Regions from separate parts of the Variovorax sp. dw_954 genome, predicted to be linked through region 1. Evidence: predicted binding sites of a transcription regulator. Region 1 holds the regulator's gene; the other holds the start of a gene.

Region 1 (3,263 bases):
AGCACAAGATCGAGGGCAACCGCATCGCGCGCATGCGCCTGGACGGCGAACCCTTCTCGCTCGAGAAACTGGTGAAGAAGTGGTTCAAGCACGTCGTCTGGATCGGCATCGCGATGTGGACCGGCTTCACCTTCGTCGGCTACTTCACGCCGATCCGCGAGCTAGGCATGGAATTCCTGCAGACGCGCATGGGCTCGTGGGAAGTGTTCTGGGTCGTCTTCTATGGCTTCGCGACCTATGGCAACGCCGGCTTCATGCGCGAGCAGGTCTGCAAGTACATGTGTCCCTACGCCCGCTTCCAGAGCGCGATGTTCGACCGCGACACGCTGATCGCGAGCTACGACACCGGGCGTGGCGAGCCGCGCGGCGTGCGCGCCAAGGGCCGGGACGGCAAGGCGCTCGGACTGGGCGACTGCATCGATTGCGGGCTGTGCGTGCAGGTGTGCCCGACCGGAATCGACATCCGGCAGGGGCTGCAATACGAGTGCATCGGCTGCGGCCTCTGCGTGGACGCGTGCAACACCGTGATGGACCGCATGGCGCTGCCGCCCGGCCTGATCCGCTACGCGACCGAGAACGGGCTCGCGAAGGGCTGGTCCTCGTCGCAGGTGTGGCGACGCGTCTTCCGGCCGCGGGTGCTGGTCTATGGATGCGTGCTCCTCGCCTTGACGATCGGCCTGCTCGCGAGCCTGGTCCTGCGGGTGCCGCTGAAGGTCGACGTGGTGCGCGACAGGGGATCGCTCGCCCGCATCGCGGAGGGCGGACAGCTCGAGAACGTCTACCGCCTGCAGATCATGAACGCCACCGAGAAACAGCAGGCCTACCGCATCGCGGCCACCGGCCTGGACGGCTTGCACGTGGCCTCGGACGAGCTTGTCGAAGTCGGCGCGGCCCAGTCGCGCTGGGTCGCGGTGCGCCTGCAATTGCCGGCCGACAAGGCTCCGCCCGGCTCGCACACGGTGCACTTCGAAGTGGGCACTGCCGATGGCGGCGCACACGTCTCCGAGAAGGCCGTGTTCCTGGTGCCCCGATGAACAAGCAAGGAGAAAGCATGACAGCGTACGAACAAGCATCGGCGCCGCCGCCCTGGTGGCGCTACCCGCTGGTGTGGCTGGTGATCGGCCTGCCGGCGGCCGTCATCGTGGCCAGCCTGGCCTCCGCGTGGCTCGCCATGCACACCACCGACACGGTGGTCGAGGAGGACTACTACCGCAAGGGCATCGAGATCAACCGCACCCTGGCCGACAAGAGCCCGGTTCCCGCCCAGATGGGCCGCAACCACGCGATGACGCCCGCCGAGGACGTCCCGGTGCGCCCCAAGGCCAAGCCATGAGTGCGCGCAGATGGATCGCGATCCTGTGGCCCGCATTCATCCTGGCGAGCCTGATGGAACTGGTGGTGTTCGCCATCATCGATCCGTCCGACATGCGCTGGGGCAGGGAAGGACTCGGGCTGACGCGGCAGGCCGTCTACACCGCCAGCTTCTTCGCTTTCTGGGCGATGTCGGCTGCCGCGTGCGCGCTCTCGGTGGCACTGACCTTGGAGCCGCCCGAGGACGATCCCCTGGCGCGGCGCTTCAACGCCCGGGCGGATTGACGATGCATTGCAGCGCCTGCGGGTCGAGGATGCGCAGGTTGCGATGCCGCACCTCGACGATGCCGTCCACCACGAATCTCGACAGCGTCCGGCTGATGGTTTCCAGCTTGAGGCCGAGGTAGCTGCCGATTTCCCCGCGCGTCATGCGCAGGACCACCTCCGAGCGCGAGAAGCCACGCGCGTGCAGCCGCTGGACCAGGTTGAGCAGGAACGCGGCGAGCCGTTCTTCCGCCCGCATGCTGCCCAGCAGCAGCATGACGCCGTTCTCGCGCACGATCTCGCGGCTCATGATCTGGTGCACGTGGCGTTGCAGCGCCGGGACTTCGCGCGACAGTGCCTCGACCCGCTCGAACGGAATCACGCAGACCTCCGCGTCCTCGAGTGCGACGGCGTCGCAGTTGTGGTGCTCGTTGACGATGCCATCCAGCCCCATGATCTCGCCGGCCATCTGGAAGCCGGTGACCTGGTCGCGCCCGTCGTCGCTTGCCACGCGGGTCTTGAACACGCCGGTGCGAATGGCGTAGAGCGAGGTGAAGCGCTCGCCGTTGTGGAACAGCGTCTCGCGGCGGCGCAGCTTGCGCCGTGTCTTGACCAGGCCGTCGATGCGCTGGAGTTCGTGGGGTTGCAGGCCGGGGGGCATGCAGAGCTCCCGGAGGTTGCAGTTGGAGCAGGCGACCTGGATGGGCTGTGGAATGGTCATGGGCGCGTCGTTTGGTTGGCGGGATTCTGGCCGGCGCCACCTGCCGTGGGCTTGATGCACATCAAGACGCAGAACGGCCTGGGGAGGCACATTGCGTGGGTTCCATTGCCCGAGCCACGCCGATGTCTTCGAACTCCCCACCCGCACCGCTGCCGGTCCGTCCGACGCTGCCGTCGGTCGCCCTGCTGCGGCGCTTCGGGGTGGCCGGCCCGCGCTACACCTCCTATCCGACCGCCGACCGGTTCGTCGAAGCCTTCGACGCTGCGGACTATGCGCAGGCACTGCGCCAGCGCCGCAGCATGGGCGCCCGCGCGCAGCCGCTGTCGCTCTACGTCCATGTGCCGTTCTGCGAGTCGCTGTGCTACTTCTGTGCCTGCAACAAGATCGTCACGCGCCACCACGAGCGGGCAGGGCAATACCTCGACTACCTCGCGCGAGAGGTCGAGCTGCAGATGGCGCAGGTGGGCCAAGGCGCGTCGGTGAGCCAGCTGCACCTCGGGGGCGGCTCGCCGACCTTCCTGGACGACGCGCAACTGGCCGAACTGATGGGCATCCTCTACGGCGCCTTCACCTTCATACCGGATTGCGAGCGCTCGATCGAAGTCGATCCGCGCACCGTCGACGCCGAACGCCTTGCGAACCTGGCGGTGCTCGGCTTCAACCGCCTGAGCTTCGGCGTGCAGGATTTCGACCACGACGTGCAGAAGGCCATCCACCGTGTCCAACCCGCCATGCAGGTGTTCGAGCTCGTGGCGGCCGCGCGGGCGCTGGGCTTCAAGTCGGTCAACGTCGACCTGATCTACGGATTGCCGCTGCAGACCGTGGAATCCTTCGAGCGCACGCTGGAGCAGGTGTGCGAGCTGCGGCCCGACCGCGTCGCCCTGTATGCCTATGCGCACCTGCCCGACCGGTTCAAGGCCCAGCGCCGCATCCATGTCGAGCAGCTCCCGCCTGCCGAGGAGAAGGT
Region 2 (3,263 bases), on a different contig from region 1:
CGCGGCGGACGTCGCGATCTGGCCCTGCAGATCGGCCAGGTTGGACTCGGCCTGCTCGAGCGCAAACCGGTCACCCGCGCCGGTGGAGACCAGCTCGCGGTTCTGCCGCACGCGCATCCGGGCCAGTTCCAGCCTGGGCTGCAGCGAACTGACCTGTCCGGTGGCGGCCTTGAGTTGCTCCTGCAATTGCCGCGCCCCGGCGGAAGCGTCGATCAGGGCCGCACCCGCCTGCGCGAACTTCGCTTCGTCCGCGGCAAGCCTCGCCTTGGCCGCGTTGAGTTCGTTCTCGTACTGGGTCGGGTCGATGCGGAACAGAAGCTCGCCCTTCTTTACCAGCCGGTTGGGCTCCACCGGCACTTCGAGCACCCGCCCGCGCACCTGCGGCACGATCTGCACCACGTACTTGAAGACACGGACATCGGAAGTCGACGGCGCGACGACGTTGAGCGTGAGGATCATCGCGGTCAGCGCCACGATCGGAATGATCACCACCGTCACTTGCGTGGCGGTGTTCCACGGAAGCCACTTCAGCTTGATGAAGAAGAGCCAGACGAAGAAGGCGTAGATGCCGAGCAGCAGTGCTTCCATCAGGTGCTCGCGTTTCCTGCGACCGTCGTCGCGTCGCCCGCGCGCGGGTCGAGCGCGGCCAGGTCCCTGCGCAGCTGCTTGAGTTCCGCGGTCAGGGCGCCCCGGGCGTCCATGGCATCGAGTTCATCGCGCAGGTGCGCGATGTCATGTTCCAGCAGTTGCCCCGTTGCGGCCTTCTCGCCCTGCTCGTGGAAATAGTCCTCGTGCTTCTCGGTGCCGTACGCCGCCCGATAGCCCACAGGCTTCACGTAGGCCCACAACCAGGCCAGCGGCCACAGCATGCCGCCGAAGAACAGCGACAGCAGGCACAGGACCTTGATGGCGTCGCGCTGGGGGTGGTGCTTCTTGTGCGCGATCTTCTCCGGCATGACGTGCACCAGCCAGAACAGCACGATCCCGGCAATCGGGATGACGACGATGATGAACCAGGCCAGGCCCGTCGCTGCCGCGCCCATTTGCTCGGGCGGCAGGAACGATGCGTTCGCCTCCCCCGGCATGGCAAGTGCTGCCATGCACATCACGAAGGACGGGAGTGCCAGCCCCGTTGGAGTCCGACCCCTTGACCAGCTTTTCATACCCAGCACCTGACCCTTCCATGGCGATTCGGCAAATGCTAGGGATGAAGCGGACGAAGCAATTGAGGATTCTCAAGTCGTGACCATGAAGCTCACGCCGCGCGCGGCAAGTTGAGGCAAGTCAACTCGCCGCGGCATGCGAGCACGCAAACTATGGCTGATCCGGTCGCGTGGGACGCAAGGGGGTGCGATGTACCAGCGAATTCTTGTCCCCTTCGATGGCAGCGACGCTTCGTTGCATGGCCTGGACGAAGCGGTGCGCGTGGGCATGTCCGTCGGCGCGACGCTGGAGATCGTTCATGTCGCCGACCACTTCTACCGCAGGACCGGCTTTACAAGCGACGACACCTACATGAAGCTGCTGGGAAGCATCGAGCAGGAGGGCCAGGCGCTGCTGGCACAGGGCTGCGAGCGGGCGGAACGCGCCGGCGTCAAGGTCGAGTCGAAGTTGCTGGCCTTGCTGGGCGGGCGGATATCGGACGTGGTTGTGGAGGAGGCCCGGGACTGGGAGGCGGATCTCATCGTGGTCGGAACGCGGGGTCGCCGTGGCATCGAGAGGATGCTGTGGGGCAGCGATGCACAGGAGATCATGGGCGCCGCACCGGTGCCGGTGCTGCTTGTGCAGGCCGCTCGCCCGCCAGCCACAAAGGATCAGTGAGCAGGCCATGACCGACCCGATGTACGACGAGGAAATGATGCGGGCGCCTGTGTTGAGTCCGATCGACCGCGTGGCGGAGATGCTGTTCGGCTTGTTCATGGCGCTCACCTTCGTGGGCGCGGTGTCCGTGGCGGACTCGGGGCGCGAGGATCTGCACAAGATGTTCGCCGCGGCCCTGGGCTGCAACCTTGCCTGGGGCCTTGTCGACGCCGTCATGTACCTGGTGCGCACGGTCACCGATCGCGGGCGATGGATCTCGTTGCTGCGCGCGGTCCGAAGCACTGCGGACGCGCAGGCCGGTCGCGCGTTGATCGCCGGTGCCGTGTCGGCGGTCGGGGCGCAATTCATGACGGCGGCGGAGCTCGATGCGATCCGCGGCCGGATCGCGGCCCTTCCCCGCATCCCGGAACGAACGACGCTGTACAGGGGGGACCTGCTCGCCGCGCTGGCGATCTTCCTGATCGTGGTGGCGGCGACCTTCCCGGTGGTGCTGCCCTTCGCGCTGATCCAGGACGTGGTGACGGCCAGGACGGTGTCCCGCATCATTGCGCTGGCGATGCTGTTCTTCGGCGGCTTCGCGCTGGGTCGGTACGCCGGTTACGGCAGTTGGAAAGCCGGGCTGATGATGGCGGGCCTGGGCACTGTCCTGGTCGCGGCGATCACGGCGCTGGGCGGCTGAGCCACGAAAGCCACGCAGCGCAACCCGGCGCCACGCGCCCATTCCTCTCTGCCCCACCGGCAGGGTGCACCACCTCCTGGCTGCGCATCCACAGCCGCTATAGCAGGGCCTCCGGCACCAGCGGCCCGAGCAGGTCGATCTTGAGGCGTTGCAGCCAGGTCGATTCCGGTTCGTAGGTGATAACCACTTCCTTGTCTTCGTCCATCGACAGCCATTCGATGGTGCGCTTGTTGGTCACCCATCGCAGGCGATAGGCACTCTCCAGCTTGCTGATGTTGATGATGCGCAGCAGTTCGCGCGCCAACTGCGGGCTGTCGACCATGATGCCGAGCTCGGTGTTGTCGTTGGCAGAACGCGGATCGAGGTTGACGGAGCCGATGAACAGCTTGCGCTTGTCGACCACCGCGGTCTTCGCATGCAGGCGGCCGAGCGACTTGCCGAACATGTCGAGCCGCTGGTTTTTCGTGGTGCGCGCCGGGCTCAGCTCATAGAGGTCGCAGCCCGATTCCAGCAGCCGTTCGCGATAGCGTGCATAGCCGCTGTGCACCAGCGGTTCATCGTTGGCTGCGAGCGAGTTGGTCAACAGCGTCACGCTCACGTTGCGCTTGCGCAGCGCCTCGAAAGCCTCCATGCCCTTCTCCCCCGGCACCAGGTAGGGCGAGGTCAGTTGCACCTCGTTGTCGGCGATGAGCAGTTGCGACCAGAAGCGCATGGTGACGCTGGTGGCCAGTGCCTCGTCGTCCGACATGTAGCGCAGCTTGGT

Evidence for each region. Region 1 encodes FNR, which switches genes on or off when oxygen is low (the NO sensors DNR and NnrR bind a similar motif). Its sites were predicted from a motif close to TTGATNNNNATCAA; they were not measured.
Region 2: a site for FNR is predicted at 1,275-1,288, ahead of HB681_RS33915 (universal stress protein). Genes of this name have one in related genera too.

Annotation. Positions count from the first base shown of each region.
Region 1 covers NZ_JAAVVD010000003.1:25,115-28,377, forward strand. Annotated here, with positions in the region: gene ccoG (cytochrome c oxidase accessory protein CcoG) at 1-1,034, shown strand, start outside; gene HB681_RS06210 (FixH family protein) at 1,052-1,333, shown strand; gene HB681_RS06215 (hypothetical protein) at 1,330-1,596, shown strand; gene fnr (fumarate/nitrate reduction transcriptional regulator Fnr) at 1,577-2,296, opposite strand; gene hemN (oxygen-independent coproporphyrinogen III oxidase) at 2,419-3,263, shown strand, end outside.
Region 2 covers NZ_JAAVVD010000034.1:54,350-57,612, reverse strand. Annotated here, with positions in the region: gene HB681_RS33925 (HlyD family secretion protein) at 1-588, opposite strand, end outside; gene HB681_RS33920 (DUF3302 domain-containing protein) at 588-1,100, opposite strand; gene HB681_RS33915 (universal stress protein) at 1,354-1,821, shown strand; gene HB681_RS33910 (hypothetical protein) at 1,829-2,500, shown strand; gene HB681_RS33905 (phospholipase D family protein) at 2,598-3,263, opposite strand, start outside.